DNA from 2 places in the Janthinobacterium sp. TPC_1 genome. Region 1 is predicted to be linked to the other one. Evidence: riboswitches for the same ligand, from Rfam matches in the RefSeq annotation. Region 1 holds a riboswitch; the other holds the start of a gene.
The links. A riboswitch is a leader RNA that binds a small molecule or an ion and turns the genes downstream of it on or off. The one in region 1 is predicted to bind FMN.

Region 1 (9,756 bases):
TCGATGAATTCATCACGGTGGCGCGCGGCGTGCAAAGTACGTCGCCGTTCAGCTTCAAGGGCAGGTTCTTCGAAGTGCAGGATGGCGGCTTCAAGGGTCCGCTGGCGGACCACCCCGTCAACGGCATCTACCTGACGGGCGACAGCCCCGAGGCGCTGGCCCTGTCGGCGCGCCAGGCCGACCGACGTGCACGTCTTCGATGCGGCGCCCGTGGCGGACTTGCAGCCTTCCATCGGCAGCCTGCAAGCGCAGGCGCGCCAGCTGGGCCGCGCCGTGGCGGCGGGTTTGCGCATCGACGTGCTGGCCCGTGAAACGTTCGACGAAGCCTTGCGCGACGCCCGGCGCTACCGCAGCGGCGCCGGGCTACCTGACGATGCGCCCTTCGATGACCGTGCCGCCGCCTTCTGGCCCGGCTTTGCGCAAGCGCAAACGGGCGCCCACGGCGCCCTGGTCGGCAGCTATGCGCAGGTGGCCGCCGCGCTGCAAGCGTATGCGCAGGCCGGAGTTTCCAGCTTCGTGCTGGCGGCCATCCCCCATTTCGAGGAGGCCTACCGCATCGGCGAACACGTATTGCCAGCCTTGCGCGCATCGTTGACGGCATCCGCGCTGCAAGCGGCTTGAATCCACATTATTTGAAGGAGTACCCCTGATGGCAATCGATTTTTTCTGGCGCATCCCCACGCATGGCGAACCGGGTTCGCACCGCGCCCGTACGCCGTTTCGCGGCGACTGGTTCCCCGGCAATGACAACCTGCGCCAGGCCGGCCTCGGTGGCGGCGGCGCCGACGGTTTTACGTATATCGACTACCTGGCGGAGATCGCCCGGGCGGCCGAACTATCGGGCTTCCAGGGCGGCCTGATTCCGTCCTTCCCCATGACGGATGAACCATGGGCCATTTCCGCGCTGCTGGCGCGCGAGACGCGCACCTTCCGCTTCATGATCCCGTTCCAGCCCGGCTTTCTGAACCCCGTGGTGGCCGCGCGCATGACGGCCAGCCTGCAGCGGGCCACGGGCGGGCGCGCCCTGTACAACGTCATCACGGGCGGCGGCGGCCCGGCGCAGCTGTGGTGGGGCGATGCGGCCGGCCACGACGACCGCTACACGCGCACGACGGAATTTCTCGACGTGGTGCGCGGCGTGTGGCGCGGCGGGCCGTTTTCCTACCAGGGCAAGTTCTATCAGGTGGAAGACGCGGGCCTGGCCACGCCGTTGTCGGAGCAGGACTTCCCCGAGATCTATTTTTCCGGTTCCTCCGACGCGGCCCTCGGTTCGGCCTCGAAGCACGCCGATTACTACCTGACGTGGCTGGAACCGTTCGAGCAGCTGCGCGAAAAATTCGCCCGTGTGCATGAAAGGACGGCGCTGCTGGGGCGCAAGATCAAGTGCGCCGTGCGCGTCGACATCGTTGCCCGCGCCACGGAGGAAGAGGCGTGGGACGAGGTGCGCAAGGGTTTTGACGCCGTCGATGCCGCCACCCTGCGCCAGTTCCTCGGTGCCGATGGCGGCGACTCCGTGGGCGCGGCGCGCCAGCGCGGCAACCGCCCGACTACCTTGAACAGCTACAAGGACTTGATCACGGCGCCGAACATCTGGTCCGGTTTTAATCTGCTGCGCGGCGGGCAGACGCAGGGCATCGTCGGCAGCTACCAGCAGGTGGCCGAACGCCTCGATGAACTGGTGCAACTGGGCGCCGACGCCTTCATCCTGGCCAGCACGCCGCACCTGGAAGAAGCGTACCGCGTGGGCGAGGAAGTGCTGCCCCTCGTGCGCGGCCACACGGCGGCACTGCTGCGCGCCGCCTGATCCTTTCCCCTGTTGCCGCGACAGCAGCGCCACCGCCTGCTGTCGCGCAGGCAGCACGCGGCACCGGCGCTGCTGCCAAATCAACAGCGCTATCATGACGTTAGTCTTCCTTTGAAATCAAATACTTACGTTCTGTTTTGCTGCGCTGCGGCAGCGGGCATGCGCCTTGCAATACTGGTCATCACCATCTCGCGTTTTGACTTTACTCAAGGATAATCACCCATGCGCCGTTCGACTGCTCCCGCCGACTCTTCCCCATTTCCTTTCCACCTGACGCCAGTGCGCCGCGCGCTGCGCTCGGCCTTCGCCATCGGCGGCCTGATGCTCGCCCCAGGTCTGGCCCATGCGGAAACGCCTGGCGCCGATGTCATTGCCGCGGCCGACGCGAATGGCGCCGGCGAGGGAGCCTCGCTGCAATCGGTGACGGTGACGGCGCAAAAGCGCGAGGAATCGGCACAGAAGGTGCCCAGCGCGATCACGGTGTTAGGCGGCAAGGAGCTGCTCGACACGGGCATCGGCCGCTCGGCCAGCGAAATCCTCAATTACGTGCCGAATGCCTCGGCCGGCACGCAGCAGCACGGCCGCCCGCGCTGGTGGATACGCGGCGTGGGCGCGGGCCAGCAGCAGGTGGATTTCCCGAACCCCGTCGGCTTCTACCTCGATGACGTCTACATCAGCAATTCCAGCGCCACGGGCTTTCCCCTGTTCGACCTGGACCGGGTGGAAGTGCTGCGCGGCCCGCAAGGCACCCTGTGGGGCAAGAACACGACGGGCGGCGCCATCAACGTGATCTCGCGCAAACCCTCGTTCAAATCCAGCGGCTACGCCAAGCTTGACTACGGCAGCTACGACACCACCGTGGCCGAAGGGCGCCATCGGCGGCGCGCTGATCGACGAGGTGCTGGCGGGGCGGCTGTCCTTCCATACGGAGCAGCAGGACAAGGGCCGCTTCCACAACCAGTTTACGGGCGAACGCGATGGAAAGCTCAAGGACAGCGCCATCCGCGGCCAGCTCAAGGCCCTGATCGGGCGCGACCTGACGGCGAACCTGAACCTGCATTACCGCGACTACACGACCAAGGGCGCCACCACGACCGTGGCCAGCTATGGCGCCAATGGCATTTACCGCAACGGCTACGTCCCCAGCACGAACCCCGACGACGTCAGCACGAATGCGCCGGCCGACAGCGACGTGCAACAGGGCGGGGCCCAGCTGAACCTCGAATATGCGCTGGGCGAATTGACCCTCACTTCCATCACGGGCTATGAAAATTTCAGGAACGAAGCCACGGGCGACAGCGACAATACGCCGCTGGAAGTGGGCCGCAGCCGTTCCAAGGCCAGCAGCCGGCAAGTGTCGCAGGAGCTGCGCCTGACGTCTCCGCAGAACGGCGCCGTGAGCTGGGTGGCGGGTCTGTTCTACTTCAATGAAAAGATCGATGCCGATTCGGCCGGCGCGCGCCTGCCCAACGGCACCGTGCCGGCGCTGGCGGGCAGCACGCAGCCCGTCGGCTACAACCGCACCATCTATCGGCACAAGGCGCGCAGCGCGGCCATCTTCGGCAGCACCACCGTCAACTTCAGCGAGCAGCTGCTGTCCACGTTCGGCTTGCGCTGGACGACGGAAACCAAGGACCTGGACTTGCAGCGCGTGCAGGCCGTCTCGAACACGGTGACGTTCGGCGATGCGGCCAACTGGTGGAACACGGTCCGGGGCGGCAATTACACGGCCGCCTCCGTGGCCAACAACAATTTCACGTCGAATCCATCGACCACGTGGAACGCGCTGACGTATGACGTGACGCCCGAATACCGCTTCAGCCGCACCCTGCGCGGCTACCTGAAGTACGCGCACGGCATCAAGTCCGGCGGCTACAACACCAGCGCCACGGACGTGCGGGTGCTGAACACGGTGAAGCCGGAAACCCTGAACTCGTTCGAGGCGGGCATCAAGTCCGAATGGCTGGACGGGCGCCTGAACTTCAACGCCAACGTTTTTCACTATGATTACAAGAACGTGCAGGTGAATATCACGGGCGTGTACAACGGCGACCCCACGCAAAGCGTCAATTACCTGCAGAACGTGCGCAAGGCCCACGTCAACGGCGCGGAATTCGAGATCGAGGCGCAGCCGACGGACAACCTGCACGTCAATGCCAACCTGGGCCTGCTGCGCACGGAATTCGACGATTTCGCCATCCAGAACAATGGCGGCGACCGCTCCGGCAATGAATTCGTGCGCTCGCCCCACGTGACGGCCCTGCTGGCGGCCGACTACCGCTACCCGCTGGGCGATGGCGCGCAACTGGTCTTCAGCGGCGACGTGCGCTACACGTCGAAGCAGTACTACTATGTCGACCCGCAAAATGCCGCGCGCGACCTGCTGAACCAGGGCGGCTTCGCGCTGGCCAACGCCCGCCTGTCGTACGTGCTCCCGGGCGGCAAGCAGCGCATCACGGCGTATGCGAACAACCTGGCCGACAAGGTCTACCGCAACCACACGCTTACCAGCTTCGTGCCCGGCGCCGTCAACGGCGACACGGTGATCATCGGCCAGGGCCGCACGGTGGGCGCGTCGTACACGCTGCAGTTCTGACCGCGCAGGGCAGAGGCAGGGGCGATATGCTATAGTCGCCGGGCATGGCTGCCGCACCCGCTGCGCTGGCCATGCAACGTTCTCAGGGCGGGGTGCGATTCCCCACCGGCGGTAATGGCATGCGTGCCTAGCCCGCGAGCGCTTGCCGGCACGGTCTTCGGGCCATGACGGCAAGGTCAGCAGACCTGGTGTGATTCCGGGGCCGACGGTATAGTCCGGATAAAGAGAGAGCGGGATGGCATCATTGTGTCGACGCCGGCATCCGCCCGGCGCATGGACGGCCTGCGTTTGCCGTCGGTGCGTCTGCGCGCGTGCCTGCATGCGCAGTTGGGCGTGGCTTTCATGCGCCCGTCATATCCCCTTCGATCCGATGCCCTGTTTTTATCATTCTTGAAAACAGGAGTCTTTTATATGTCACAAGCATCACACGCAACACCAGCCAAACGCATCGCCTTCATCCAGGCGGGCTGGCACCGCGACATCGTCGCGCAATGCAGGCTGTCGTTTATCGCGGAAATGGCCGCGCTGGGCTTCGCCGAGAGCGATATCGACGTCATCGACGTCGCCGGCGCCTTTGAAATCCCCCTGCATGCGCAAGTGCTGGCCAAAAGCGGCCGGTACGCGGCGATTGCCGCTTCCGCCCTGGTGGTGGACGGCGGCATATACCGCCATGATTTCGTCGCCGATGCCGTCATTTCCGGCATGATGCAGGTGCAGCTGGCGACGGGCGTGCCCGTGCTGTCGGCCGTGCTGACCCCGCACCACTTCCATGCGGGCCAGGAGCACCAGGCATTCTACTTCCAGCACTTCAAGGTCAAGGGCGTGGAACTGGCGACGGCCTGCGCCGCCACCATCCATTCGCTGCAGCGGCTGGCGCAACCGGCCAGCGCGCCGCAGGCGGCGCTGGCAGCCTAGCCTAGCAGCCGGCCTGCCGTGAATCGATAGTGCCTGTGGGGCCAGCACATGTTGCCATGGGCTGGCCCCATTTCCTTATGCCGCCTGCCGCAGCAGCGCGTCGAGCCTGCGCTGCGCCTCTTCCAATGGCCGGCGGTCGATCCAGCTGTCGATATCGACGTCGCGGTCGAGAAAACCGTGCTGCAATTGAAAATCCTTCTGCAGGCGGAACAGCGCCACCTTGTCGTCGGACAGGTCGGGCGCCAGGGTCAGGTGAAAACCGTCGCGGTAGGCTTCGGCCACGGCGTCGGCGCCGGCCCGCGTCTCGCCCTGCAGGATGGCCAGCACCTCTTCTTTGTGGCTGCGCGCCCAGTGCGCGGCGCGCGCAAGGTCTGCGTCAGGAAGCGCACGACCAGCTCGAAATGCTGTTCCAGCATGGATGCATGCACGGTGATCGGGCGCGGCGTGCCGTTGTTGACGCGGAAGCGCCGGTCGGGCAGGGCGTCGATGTCGATGCCCACTTCCAGCCCCGCCGCGCGGGCCGCCTCGGCCGCCGCCGCGCCTTTTACGTAGACGGCGTCGACTTCGCCGCGCAGCAGCGGCGCGATGCCTTGCCACAGTCCCGCGCCGAGATTGGCTTGCGCTGGCGCCTCGCCGCCCACCTCCACCAGTTGCACGTCGTCGAGCGTGAGTCCGGCCGACGCCAGCACACCCTTGTAGCCGGCCAGGCTCATGCCGCGCGCGATGCTGCGCCCGCGCCGGTTCTCGCGCAAGTCTTCGGCGCGGAACACGGGCAGCGCCAGGCGCTTGCCCTGCAGTTGCGCTGGCGTGGCGATGCCGGAACCGGGGCGCACGAGAATGGCTTGCCATTCGTCGATCCAGGTCAGGCCGATCAGACGCGTGGGCGCCCCTTGCGCGCGCGCGGGCAGGGCCAGCAGGTTGCCGCCTTCGCGCACGAGCGTGGACAGGCCATGGTCGTAATGGTGGCGCGCCAGCTCGCCGCCCACTTCCTGCAGCGTCTTTAACGCGATGCCGTCGCGGGCGAATTCCTCGTCCAGCCAGCCCAGTTTATAGGCCAGGCCCGTGGCCGTGGGCACGGGGCAGCGGGTGAACCAGACGGCATCGACGGCGGGGGCGGTTGCGGTAGTCATGGGATTCTTTCGTGGTGGGTGGAGCCTGTAACCGTGCAGGAAACGTGCCCGCGCCGCTTGCTGGCTTGCCGACAGCCGCTGCGCACAACGCTGCTGCCGCGCCAGCAGCCGCTGTTGCGCAGGCAGCAGCGCTCCGCCATTTTTGCGGCCCCGGCGCTGGCACGCGTCTTGCGAAAGTAGACGGTAGACGAAACCCGGTCTCAACCTCTTTACCGAATGGAGCATGACATGACATGACGGACGTGGCACAAGCACAAGCACCAGAGCAAGTACAAACCCAGGAGTTGACGGCGGCCGAACTGGCCTTCGTGGAGCAGGTGCGGCGCGATGCGCAGACCGCCTTCGACGGCTTGCGCGAGACGGGCAGTCTGACGGCCAACGGCACGGTGGGCTTTGTCGAGCGCACGCCCGCTGGCGACAAGGTGGTGGTGGTCAACGATCCCGGCCCGTTCCGCCGCGGCCAGCCCCTGAAGGCGGCCGTGCTGGCGCTGGACGGCACGGTGCTGCTCGGCGACGCCAACAACGGCGGCGCGCGCTATTTAAAGCTGTTCCGCGAGCGGCCCGAGGTCACGTCGATCTCGCACGTGCATTCGCCGTCCTTGGGCGCGTGGGCGCAGACGCACCGCACCCTGCCGATCCGCTACGTGCCCGTGCAGCGCTACCAGCTGGTCCGCGAAATCCCCATCTATATCGACCGCCGCCAGCCGGAAGTCGATTTCATCCTCGGCGAAATCGCCCGCAATACGCATGCCACGGCCATCCTGGAAGCGAACGGCGGCGCCACCGTGTGGGGCAAGCAGGGCTTGCTGCAGCTGGCCGAATTCATCCTGCTGCTGGAAGAGGGCGCGCAGATCCAGATCGCGGCCGAAGCCATCGGCGGTTCGCGCGACTTCGGTCCCGGCGTGCTGCTGCAGCAATGGAAGATGAGCAAGCTGATCGACACGGCGCGCGCGCTGTCCTTGTTGCCTGCCACCGACCTGGTGTAACCCTTACAAGAACAGGCTCGCAATGTCATTGAAATTCTTACGTTTGAGCTGGCGCAAGGTACTCGCTACCGCCCTGGCGGCCAGCGTGCTGGCGCCAGCCATCGCGTCGGCGGCCGATCCGCTGCCGGCCGCCGTGCGCATCGCCGTCGTGGCGCGCACGGCACCGTCCGGCAAGACCGTGTTTGCCGGTTCTGCCGCCCAGGTGGCCGCGCAAGGCTGGCTGGCGGCCGAACTGGGCAAGCTGGGCGTGAAGCTGGAATGGGTGCCCGTCACCACCAATTCCGTGGCGACGCAAGTCAACGAGGCGTTTGCCAACCGTTCGATCGACCTGGCCCAGTATGGCGACCTGCCATCGATCATCGCCAATGCCTCGGGCTTGCAGACGCGGCTGATTTTGCCTGGCGGCAGCTTCAGCAACACCTATCTGGTGGTGCCGAACGGCTCGACGGCCCGCTCGATCAAGGACTTGAAGGGCAAGAAGATCGCCCTGCACCGGGGCCGGCCGTGGGAATACCCATTCGCGCGCCTGCTCGAAGCGAATGGCATGACCTTGCGCGACGTCAAGATCCTCAATCTGAACCCGCAGGCGGGCGCGGCGGCCGTGGCGACGGGCGGCGCCGATGCCTTCTTCACCCTCAGCGATGCTTTCCTGCTGGAAGATAAAAAGGTGGGCAAGATCATCTGGTCCAGCAAGGCGCCGCCGCAGGACTGGAAGATGCGCGCCGAACTGTGGGCCGACAGCGGCTTCCTGCAACAACGCTGGCCGCAGCTGGCCCAGCTGGTGGTGACGGCGTATGTGCGCGAGCACCACCGGGCCGTCGGCGCCGGTGGCGAAGACGAGTACGTGCGCACGGAGGCATCCGCTGGCCAGGTGGAAAGCGTGGTGCGGCGCGAACTGGCGGGCGACCATACGCCATGGCAGGCGCGCTGGTCGCCCCTGTTTACGGCCAGCCTGCGCCAGCATTACGTGGGCGAGGCGGCGTATGCGAAGAGCGCGGGGCTGATCGGGCGTCCCCTGCAAGTCGACAGCCTGTTCGCGCCCCAGTTCGTCAACCAGGCGCTGGCGCAGCTGAAATTGCAAGCGTACTGGTCGCCATGACTTCCCTCACTATCGCCTTGCCGCGCGCTCCCGCGCCAGCGCCAGCGCATGCGGCGTCCATTCCCTGGCTGCGGCGCTTTGTGCGCTCGCCCTGGTCCGTGTGGGCGTCGCCGCTGGCCTTGCTGCTGCTGTGGACGGCCGCCACCACCTTCGAGTGGATGCCCGCGCACATTTTGATGTCGCCCTGGCAAGTATTGCTGACGGCGGCGGACCTGGCCGAGAGCGGCGAACTGGGCCAGCACCTGGGCATCAGCCTGTTCCGCCTGCTGGCCGGTTTCGGCCTGAGCGCCAGCGCCGGCCTGGCCTTCGGCGTCGTGCTGGGCCTGTCTCCAGGCTTGCGCAGCTATGTCGACCCCACGTTCAATATCCTGCGCCAGCTGCCGACCGTGGCCCTGATCCCTTTGTTTATCTTGCTGTTCGGCATAGGCGAGAGTTTCAAGGTGTTTATCGTGGCCAAGGCCAGTTTTTTCATCGTGGCGCTGGCCGTGCATGACGCCATCCGCAACCTGTCGCAGCGCTACTTTGAGGTGGCGCAAGTGTATTGCTTTTCGCGCTGGCAGCGCATCCGTTTCATCGTCCTGCCCGCCATCGTGCCGGCCGCGCTGACGGGCATGCGCATCGCCCTGTCGCGCTCGTGGATGGTGCTGGTGGGCGCGGAATTGCGGGCTGCCGACAGCGGCCTGGGCCAGATGATGGAAATGGGCCGGCAAATGTTCCGCCTCGACGTGGTGATGGTGGGCGTGGTGCTGACGGGCGTGATCGGCTTCGGCCTGGACCGGCTTTGCCATGCGCTGGAGGCAAGATTGATGCGCTGGAAGCGTAATGGGGATGGTAAGGGAGGCGCCGCATGAGGCAGCGTTTAGTGTTAATCATCAAGGGCGCGCTGCTGCCGCTGGCCTTGCTGGGCGCCTGGCAATGGGCATCGGGCCAAGGCGCGGCGGCCGCCTACATCTTCGTCTCGCTGGGCGATCTGGCGCACAGCCTGCGCGACCTGGTCTTGACGGGCGAGCTGTGGGTGCATCTGCGCGCCAGCCTGGGACGCACGCTGGCCGGACTGTTGCTGGGCGGCAGCGCCGGCATCGTCACGGGCGCGCTGATGGCGCAGTCGCCGCTGGCGGACCGCCTCATCGGCCCGCTGTTCCACAGCATCCGTCAGGTCCCCCTGTTGGGCCTGATTCCACTGCTGGGCTTGTGGGTGGGCAATGGCGACGGCGCCAAGTTGCTGG
Region 2 (9,756 bases), 730 kb from region 1:
CCATACGGATGCTGGCCCATCGACGTTTCGAAGCCGCCGCCATAGATCATGCTCATCTTTTCGCGCAGCACTTCGATGACTTTCAGGTTCAGCACCTCGCCCAGCGCCTGCAGGGTCAGCTTTTGCTCGTCCGTACGCGGCATCGCCATTGAAGGTGATGGAAATCGTGCTTTTGGGCTCGCTGCCCATGTAGACATTCTTCTTGACCACCCCGCTGACGGGGCGCATGCCCACGTCGCGGTAGGCGTGCGCCACGTCGGCCACGGGCAAGGTGCCCAGGTAGCTGGCGATCAGGGGCTTGATCTTGTCGAGCTCGAAGCTGCCCGCAAAGATGAAGGTCATGCCGCGCGCGCTGGAAAAGCGCTGGCGGAAGATTTCCAGTGAACGGTCCAGGCCCACCTTGTCGAAGTCGGCCGCGCGCGGCACGCCATCGACGCGCGGGTTGTCGCCATACATCGCATGCTGGACGGCATCGTAGAACACGGCTTCCGGCTGCGCCATGCTGTTTTTCGCCAGGTCCTGCTGCTTGCCGATGAAGGACTGGTACAGGCCCGCATCCTTGCGCACGTCATGGAAATACAGATACACCAGTTGCAGCATGGCTTCCACATCGGCGCTGCTGGCCGAGCCGCCAAAGCCTTCGCTCAGCTCGCCCAGCGAGGCGCCCACGTTGACCGTCTTGCCGGCCAGCACTTTCTGCAAGTCCAGCGGCGCCAGGTCTTTCAGCCCCATGCTGCCGACCACGGCGCTCGCATAGCGGGCGTTGTAGATGTCGGCATCGCCGAACAGCGACTGGCCGCCGAAACGGGTCGAACCCATCAGCACCTGGTCGTTCTTGAAGTCCGTCGGTTTCAGCAGCACGCGCACGCCATTGCCCAGGGTCAGTTCCGTCACGCCGATGGCGCTGTTCAGTTTTTCCGAGACGATGCTGCCGCCGGCCGGCGGGCCGTCCATCAGCTTGCTGGCAAGCACTTTTTCCGTGCGCGGCTCGACGGTTTGCCGCTCCGCCTGCGCCACCGCGTCGAGCAATTGCTGCTGTGTCGGCACGGTCGAGGCCGCATCGCCCGCCTTCGGCTCGGCGCCCATGAAGACCACCAGTTTCTTTTGCTGGTCGGGAATCACCTTGGCCACCGTTTCGTTGATTTCCTGCAAGGTTACCTGCGGCAAGAGTTCCTGCGCGTACAGCAATTCATTGGCGATGCCGGGAATGGCTTCCTGCTCCAGGAAGTTGCGCGAATACTCGGCCACGAAACCGGCCGAATCGGACTTGTCGCGTTCGCTGTAGGCGCGCTCGTAATTGCGCAACATATCCTTGCGCGCGCGGTCCAGCTCAGCCTGGCTGAAACCGAAGCGGCGCGCCCGCTCGTCTTCCTGCACCAGCGCATCGACGGCCGGCTGCACGCCGCCCTTGCCCAGCAAGGCATACGCGCTGAACGATTCATAGCCGCGCACCAGCTTGCCCATGCTGCTGCCGCCCTGGATGAACGGCGGGTTGGCTTGCTGCGTCAATTCCTGCATGCGGGCGCTGAGCATTTGCCCATACAGGTTTTCGATCATCTGGCGGCGGTAGTCGGCAATCGTGACGGGTTCCTGCGCGGCGCGGATCGGGTAGCGGATGAAGACGCTGTCGTCGGGCGCTTCCTTGTCCGTGATCACCAGCGCTTCCGTTTGCGAGCGCTGCGGCACCTCCGCATACAGGCGCGGGCGCGGTTTCGCGGGGTTTTTCAGCTTGCCGAAATGCTGCTGGATCAGCTTTTCAGCCTGTTTCGGCTCCACGTCACCGACCACCATCACGGCCATCAGGTCGGGACGATACCAATCCTTGTAGAAACGCTTGATGGCTTCCGGCTTGAAGGTCTTCAGCACGGATTCCTTGCCGATCGGCATGCGTTGCGCATAGCGCGAACCGTTCAGCAGCTTCGGATACAGCACCTTGTTCATGCGGTCGCTGGCGCCCTTGCCCAGGCGCGCCTCTTCCAGCACGATGCCGCGCTCGCTGTTGATGTCGGCCGGATTGAATTTCAAGCCATGCGCCCAGTCTTCCAGCACGAGAAAACCCTTTTCCAGGTTTTCCTTCTTGTTCGTCGGAATCGGCAGCACGTAGACGGTTTCATCGAAACTCGTGTAGGCATTCAAGTCGGCGCCGAACTTCACGCCGATCGATTGCAAGTAGGAAATCAGCTCATTGCGCTTGAAATGCGTGGAACCATTGAAGGCCATGTGTTCCGTGAAATGCGCGAGGCCTTGCTGGTCGTCATCTTCCAGGATGGAGCCGGCTTTCACCACCAGCCGCAATTCCACTTTCTGGGCGGGACGGGCATTTTTCTTGATGTAATAGGTCAAGCCGTTCGGCAATTTTCCTACGGTAACTTCTGGTGCCAGCGGCAGGGGATCGGTCAAACGGATTTCCGCCTGGGCCATGCAGGCGCAGGCCAGCAAGACGGCGCCCGAGATCAGGCGTAATTTACTCAGCTTCATGTATTCTCAACGGTAAGATTCAGTAGCCATACCTTACACTGAAATTCTGTTTCCGCCATTAAAAACAGCTTAGGAAAAACCGCTTTTCCCAGGCAACTTTGCCGAATGACAAACTCAACGGTGTCCTGCCAGGTTTTTTCAATTGTGCTAAAGTATTGCCGCCGGTCATGTGGACCGGCACAACAATACGTCTTCGGGGCGGGGTGCGATTCCCCACCGGCGGTAAGACCGGCAACGGTCAAGCCCGCGAGCGCTTTCCAGGCACCGCTTGGCGAGGTCAGCAGATCTGGTGTGACTCCAGAGCCGACGGTATAGTCCGGATGAAAGAAGATGTGCAGTAAACGCGATGTCCCATCGACCTGTCGATGCGGCCGGCTGCGTCTATTCGCTTGCCCTGCAGCGTTTTTCGCCTATGCGAGGAGCGTTTCACCATGTTAGTCAACAGCTATACCCTGCTTTCCAACGACCTGGAAGGCCGCATCCAGTCCGCCCTGGCCGCCATGCGCGCCGGCATCCCCGTCATCCTGCTCGACGATTTCGACCGTGAAAACGAAGCCGACCTGATCCTGTCTGCCGAGAAACTCACGAACGAAACCATGGCCCTGCTGATCCGCGAATGCAGCGGCATCGTCTGCCTGTGCCTGCCCACGGACGTCGTCAGCAAGCTGGAATTGCCGCCCATGTCGTCCGACAACGGCAGCCGCTACGGCACGCCGTTTACCGTCTCCATCGAGGCGCGCGACGGCGTCACGACGGGCGTGTCGGCCGCCGACCGCGTCACCACCATCCGCGCCGCCATCGCGCCAAATGCCAAGCCCGCCGACCTGGTGCGCCCCGGCCACGTCTTCCCCCTGCGAGCCGCGCCCGGCGGCGTGCTCGAGCGCCGTGGCCACACGGAAGGCTCCGTCGACCTGTCGCGCATGGCGGGCCTGAACCCGGCCGCCGTGCTGTGCGAACTGATGAACCCGGACGGCACCATGATGCGCGGCGACGATATCGAGCGCTTCGCCGAACTGCACGGCATGCCGATTCTCACCATCGAAGAACTGGTGGAGTGGCGCAGCAAGCACGCGCAATAATCCGTCAAGCGGCAGCTACCGCCTTCGGCAGATGCACGTGCCGGTAGACGAGGCCCGCCGCCAGGCCATACGCGGCGGCGATCGTCGCGTAAGCCAGCGGCAGGCGCAGCGACCAGTCCGGCACCATGTGCAGGATGCTGCCGATCAGCGCCACGCCCACCAGCGCGCCGATCTGGCGGTTGGCATTCAAGGCCGCCGCCGCGCTGTTCGCATGCCGCTTGCCGGCCACCCGCATCACGGTGGCCGTCATGGCGGGAATGGCGATGCCGATGGCCACATTCATGACGGCCGTGCCCAGCGCCAGCCAGCCATATGGCGTGCCCGGACGCAAGCCCATCAGCAGCAAGGCCATGACGGCACCCACCAGCAAGCCTAGCAGCATGGGCAGGCGCGTGCCATGACGCGCCGCAATACTTCCCGCCATAAAGTTCCCCACCGTATAGGCCGCCATCATGGGCAACAGGCGCAAGCCCGACTGCAGGGCATCGGCGCCGCCCGACTGCTGCAAAAACAGGCTCAATAAGAACAATTGCCCGAACACGCAGAAATTGATCAGAAACCCCACGCCATTGGCCGCGCCAAAGCTGCTGCTGTGAAACAGTTCACGCGGCAACAGCGGATGGCTGCCGCTGCGCTCGCGCCGCAGCAATTGCCAGGCCGACAGCACCGTCAATGCGCCCGCCGCCAGCACGCCCGGCGACAGCCAGCCCAGCACGGGGCCTTCGATCAGCACGAAACTGAGGCCCGCCAGCGCCGCCACGCCGAGCGCATGGCTGAACAGAGACAGATCGCGCGGCTGGCGCGCCGGCGCCACCAGCAGCAGCTGCGCCATGACGATGGCCAGCACGCCCAGCGGCACGTTGACCCAGAAGACGCTGCGCCAGCCGAACTGGTGCACTAGGATGCCGCCGATCAGGGGGCCGGATGCACCGGCCACGCCCACCAGCGCCGACCAGGCGCCGAGCATGCGCGTGCGCTCGCGCTCGTCTTCAAAGCTGTGCGTGAGCAGGCTGAGCGAGCTGGGCATGAACAGGGCCGCGCCCGCGCCCTGCAGCAGGCGCGCCGCCGTCAAAAAATGCCCGTCGGGCGCGGCGCCGCACAGCACCGAGCCGAGGATGAAGACGCCGAGGCCGCCCTGGTACACGGCTTTCGGCCCGTAGCGGTCGGCCAGCGCGCCGCCGGCCAGCAGCAGCGCGGCAAACGTCAAGGTGTAGCCATCGACCACCCAGACCAGGCCCGTCAGCGGAATATTCAAGTCCAGCGCGATATCGGACAGCGCCACGTTGACGGCCGTGACGTCGAGCATGGCCATGACGAAGCCGAAGGCCAGGGTCAGCAGGATCAAGCCGCTGGCGCGGTGCGGTGTGGGGGCAGTCATGGTACTCCTTGCAGTAACAGGGGGCAGCCATTATGCGAGCGTTGCGCGATGCGGTAAACAGGCATAAACTCGGCACACTGATGCAAAAATGCATCACCATATAAAACAGGAGAAGCAGCTTGGATTGGGATAACGCGCGCATCTTTCTGGCCATCGGCCGGGCCGGCACCCTGCGCGGCGCGGCCGCCCTGCTGTGCATCATCGACCAGGCCACGTGCGGGCGCCGCCTGGCCGCGCTGGAAGCGTCGCTGGGCGCCACCCTGTTCCTGCGCACGCCGTCGGGCTACGTGCCCACGCCGGCCGGCGAACTGGCGCTCACGGCGGCCGAAGCGATGGAGCGGGCGGCCGACAAGCTGCAGCGCGAGATGCAGGGCGTCGACAACCGTTTAAGCGGCCTGGTGCGCGTGGCCACGACCGACACCATGGCCAGCCATTTCGTCATCCGCGCCATGCAGCGGCTGCACGCGGCCCACCCGGACATCCGCATCGTGCTCAACGTGGCGCCCGCGCTGGCCAGCCTGACGCGGCGCGAAGCGGACCTGGCCGTGCGCGGCGTGCGCCCCACCGACCCGGACCTGATCTCGCGCCACCTGGTCAAGCGCAGCCTGGGCCTGTATGCATCGAAAACCTATCTGGCCGAACGGGGCGAACCCGTGCGCGGCACGGCGCTGGCCGGCCACGACATCGTCATCTACCACCATTCCGTGACGCCGCGCCATGCGGAGAAAATCGCCGGCGAACCCGTCGCCAACGCCCGGGTCGCCATGGAAGTCAATTCGGCGGCGATGCTGCAGGAAGCCACGCGCGCGGGGCTGGGCGTGGCCGAGCTGGCCACCCACCTGGGCGACATCGACCCGCAGCTGGTGCGCATCTGGCCCGAACGGGCGGAAAGCTACGACGTGTGGCTGGTCATGCACGCGGACCTGAACCGCTCGGCCCGCGTGCGCGCGGCGGCCGACGCCATCATCGCCAGCGTGGGCACCGCCAGCGCCGCCTGACAGCGGCGCACAATAGTGCCGAGAAGAAACTTTCTTTTTGATAAGTCTGATAAAATCCGCACCCCCGCCGCGCGCAGCCGCCGCCACCCGCCGCGGGATCCCTCAATCCCCCTGGAGAATTTTTATGCTTATCTGGCAAGGCTTCGGCATACTCGCCCCCCTCATCTGTTTGATCGTTGTCATGGCCGCACAGGCGCTGTTTGGCGCCACCCTGGGCGAGGCATACACGAAGAGCCACGCCTGGCCCCTGGCGCTGGCCTTCCTGCTGGCAGCGGCCGCCAGCTGGTATGCGGGCGTGCGCCTGAACAGCGCGCCAGGCCGCGAACTGATCGACCCGGCCACGCAGGAAAGAGTGATCCTGCGCAAGCGCCACACCCTGTTCTGGATCCCGATGCAATACATCGCCGTGCTGATGGTCGTCATGGCCGGCTTCGCCCTGTTCGAATAGGCGCGCACGCCTGACGTGCCCGGCGGGCGGGCTGATGTTAAGATGCCATGATGACCCTATCCGTCTCCCTCATCATCAGCCTGCGCCGCCTGCACCGGGCCACCATGGCCTGGCTGGTCAGCTGGTGGCGCATGCTGCATTTCGCCATTCTCGTGTTTTCGCTGGCCCTGTCGCCGTCGAGCTATAACCGCGACAACCGCCCCATCCTCGCGCACCGCCTGGTAACGAACACGGCGCCCAATCTCGTGTGGTTCAGCGTCGCCTGCGCGCTCGTCAGCCTGGTGCTCATCCGCATCGTCGTCGTCAGCGCGCAAAGCTACGGCCTGTCGCGCTATGCGCTGGAAATGGTGGTGCGCGTGCTGGTGCTGGAACTGATACCGCTGACGGCCGCCCTGTTCGTCGCGCTGCGCCTGACCCTGCCCGACGGCATTGCGTTTGCGCAAATGCGCTCGTCCGGCATGCTCGACACCATGCAGCGCCAGGGCGTCGACCTGCTGCGCCGCGAATACTTTCCACGCGTCATGTCCGGCATCTTCGCCGTGTGGATGCTGGCCATCGTCAGCTGCGTCACCTCGCTGATCCTCGCCTACCTGACGATCTACGGTTTCACGCCGTGGGCGCTGCAAGGCTACACGCGGGTGGTGGGGCAAATCTTCAATCCGGCCGTGGCCCTGATCCTGATGCTCAAGGTGATCTTCTTCAGCTTTGCCGTGGCCCTGATCCCGCTGGCGTCCTCGTATTATCCGGAAGAGCCGCACGCACGCCGGCGCAACCGCCTGTGGGCCGCGCACGGCCTGTCCGAAATGCTGCGCCTGTTTTCCGTCATCCTGCTGATCGAAGTGGCTTCGCTGATGGGCAATTACTACTGATGCCCCGCCCGCCACCGCCAGCGATCCCCGAACCACCCATACGAGAGCCAGAATCCATGAGCCAGAGCCAGCCCCCCAATCCCGACCAGGTCGACGTCACGGCACCCGCCGGTGCCACGCCAGACGCCGTGCTGCCCGCCCCGCCGCCCGTGCGCCACGCCGAACTGAAGGCGGCCATCCTGCTCGTCTTCATGTTCGTGCTCGTAGTCGGCTCCGTCGTCTACCTGATGTATGCGCGCGGCGCCTTTGAGGCAACGCAAACCCTGGTGCTGACGACCGACGATTCGGACGGCGTGGGCGTGGGTGCCGACCTGACCTTTTCCGGCTTTCCCATCGGCCGCGTGCAGCGCATCGAACTGGCGCCGGACGGCAAGGCCCGCGTTATCGTCGACGTGCCGCGCAAGGATGCGCACTGGCTGCGCAGCAGCTCCATCTTCACCCTCGAGCGGGGCATCGTGGGCGGCGCCAAGCTGCGCGCCTACAGCGGCATCCTGACGGACCCGCCGCTGCCCGACGACGCCACGCGCGACTTGCTGGTGGGCGACATGGCGGCGGAAATCCCCCGCCTGCTGGCCGCCGCCAAGGATTTGCTCAACAACGTGGCCAGCCTGACGGGCAGCGATTCCGCCCTCGACGGCACCTTGCGCAACGTGCAGGCCGTGACGGGCAAGCTGAGCGGCCCGGGCGGCGCCATGGGCTTGCTGACGGGCGACGACAAGCAGTCGCGCCTGCTGGTCGAGCGGGCCAACGCCCTGCTGCTGACTGCGGACCAGCTGGCGCGCCGCACGGATGGCCTGGTGGCCAACGCCGATACGCGCGTGTTCGGCGACAAGGGCGTCATGACGGATGCGCAGGCCACTATCGTGCAGCTGAACGCCTTGCTGGCCGACACGCGCGCCAGCCTGAAAAAAGTCGACGCCGTGCTGGTCGAGGCGCAAGCCGTGGGCGCCAATGCCAGGGCCGCGACGGCCGACCTGGGCCCGCTGCGCGCGGACGTGGAAAGCAATCTGCGCAAGGTCGAGCAGCTGGTCAATGAAATCAACCGCAAATGGCCGTTCAAGCGCAATCCGGAGATCAAACTGCCATGATAAATATCAAGTTCCTCTTGCCTGCCCTGCTCGTGACGGCGCTCGGCGCCTGCTCCAGCGGCCCGCCCGTGCCCGACTGGAAGATGAATGCGCAAAGTTCCGTCGAGCGCTTCCAGGCCGCCTACCTGGGCGGCAACGCCCTCGTCGAACAGACGGAATTCCGCCGCGCCCGCAGCCAGGTGGCGGGCACGGGCAAGCTCGAACTGGTGGCGCGCATCGAGCTGCTGCGCTGCGCCACGCGCGTGGCCAGCCTGGCCTTCGAGGATTGCGGGGGCTTCGACGCCCTGCAAGCGGACGCGAACGACGCCGACCGCGCGTATGCGGCCTGGCTGGCCGGCAAGGCGCAGGCGGCCGACGTCGCCCTGCTGCCCGAGGCGCAGCGGGCGGCAGCCGGTGCCGCATCCGATACGGCCGCCGCCAGCGCCGTGGCGGCCATCAAGGACCCGCTGTCGCAGCTGGTGGCGGCCGGCGTGCTGCTGCGCTCGGGCCGCGCCACGCCGGAATTGCTCGACACGGCCGTCGCCACCGCCTCGGACCAGGGCTGGCGCCGCCCGCTGCTGGCCTGGCTGGGCGTGCAGCGCCTGCGCGCCGAACAGGCGGGCGACACGCAAACGGCGCAGCGCATCGCGCGGCGCATGGCCATCGCCGAACAGCCGCCGGCCCCCTGAACGCCGATGGCGGCCCACGGCAGGCAGAATCAGGCATAATTCAGCCAGGATGACAGCTATGCCGTACAGGCAGCGAGGTGTGACGATGCAGTTCGAGGATTTCGACCTTTCCACTCCCGATACCGGCCGGCATGGCGGGGCGGCGCCTGGCGACGAAGAGCCGGCGGCCACGGCCGTGCGCCTGCAATACCTGCTCGACAATACACCTTCCATCATCTATTGCACCGTGCCCAGCGGCGACTTCAAGATGACCTTTGTCAGCAACAACGCCCTGAACGTGCTGGGCTACCAGCCCGAAGACATGGTCGCCGACCCCAACTTCTGGTTCGACCACATCCACCCCGACGATGCGCCCGGCATCTTTTCCAGCCTGGCGCAGATCTTCGTCGAAGGCGCGCGCGCCTATGAATACCGTTTCCGCGTGCGCGACGGCAGCTACCTGTGGATGCACGACAGCCTGCGCCTGGTGCGCGACGAGCATGGCGTGCCGTTCGAGGTGATCGGCTCGCTGACGGATATTACCGAACGCAAGCGCATGGAAGCGATGCTGCAGGCGCGCGGCGAGGAGCAGCAACTACTGATCAGCAAGTTGCAGGAAGCGCATGACCAGCTGCTGCAATCGGAAAAAATGGCCTCCATCGGCCAGCTGGCAGCCGGCATCGCGCACGAAATCAACAACCCGATCGGCTTCGTCAATTCGAACATGAGTTCGCTGCAAGGCTATGTCGGCACCCTGTTCGACGTGATCGG

Region 2: another riboswitch for FMN. It lies ahead of ribB (3,4-dihydroxy-2-butanone-4-phosphate synthase); the one in region 1 lies ahead of ACQVLG_RS24875 (6,7-dimethyl-8-ribityllumazine synthase).

What each region holds. Positions count from the first base shown of each region.
Region 1 is NZ_CP195157.1:5,098,701-5,108,456, reverse strand. Features, by position in the region: gene ACQVLG_RS24900 (LLM class flavin-dependent oxidoreductase) at 1-311, shown strand, start outside; gene ACQVLG_RS24895 (hypothetical protein) at 220-621, shown strand; gene ACQVLG_RS24890 (LLM class flavin-dependent oxidoreductase) at 650-1,804, shown strand; partial or broken gene ACQVLG_RS24885 (TonB-dependent receptor plug domain-containing protein) at 2,027-2,524, shown strand; gene ACQVLG_RS24880 (TonB-dependent receptor) at 2,703-4,400, shown strand; FMN riboswitch at 4,475-4,636, shown strand; gene ACQVLG_RS24875 (6,7-dimethyl-8-ribityllumazine synthase) at 4,812-5,315, shown strand; gene ACQVLG_RS24870 (hypothetical protein) at 5,391-5,597, opposite strand; gene ACQVLG_RS24865 (ABC transporter substrate-binding protein) at 5,564-6,445, opposite strand; gene ACQVLG_RS24860 (class II aldolase/adducin family protein) at 6,679-7,431, shown strand; gene ACQVLG_RS24855 (PhnD/SsuA/transferrin family substrate-binding protein) at 7,454-8,530, shown strand; gene ACQVLG_RS24850 (ABC transporter permease) at 8,527-9,381, shown strand; gene ACQVLG_RS24845 (ABC transporter permease) at 9,378-9,756, shown strand, end outside.
Region 2 is NZ_CP195157.1:5,832,124-5,841,879, forward strand. Features, by position in the region: gene ACQVLG_RS28360 (M16 family metallopeptidase) at 1-197, opposite strand, end outside; partial or broken gene ACQVLG_RS28365 (M16 family metallopeptidase) at 1,372-2,478, opposite strand; FMN riboswitch at 2,664-2,814, shown strand; gene ribB (3,4-dihydroxy-2-butanone-4-phosphate synthase) at 2,910-3,557, shown strand; gene ACQVLG_RS28375 (MFS transporter) at 3,562-4,935, opposite strand; gene ACQVLG_RS28380 (LysR family transcriptional regulator) at 5,055-5,933, shown strand; gene ACQVLG_RS28385 (hypothetical protein) at 6,058-6,381, shown strand; gene ACQVLG_RS28390 (MlaE family ABC transporter permease) at 6,432-7,250, shown strand; gene ACQVLG_RS28395 (MlaD family protein) at 7,307-8,338, shown strand; gene ACQVLG_RS28400 (hypothetical protein) at 8,335-9,006, shown strand; gene ACQVLG_RS28405 (ATP-binding protein) at 9,092-9,756, shown strand, end outside.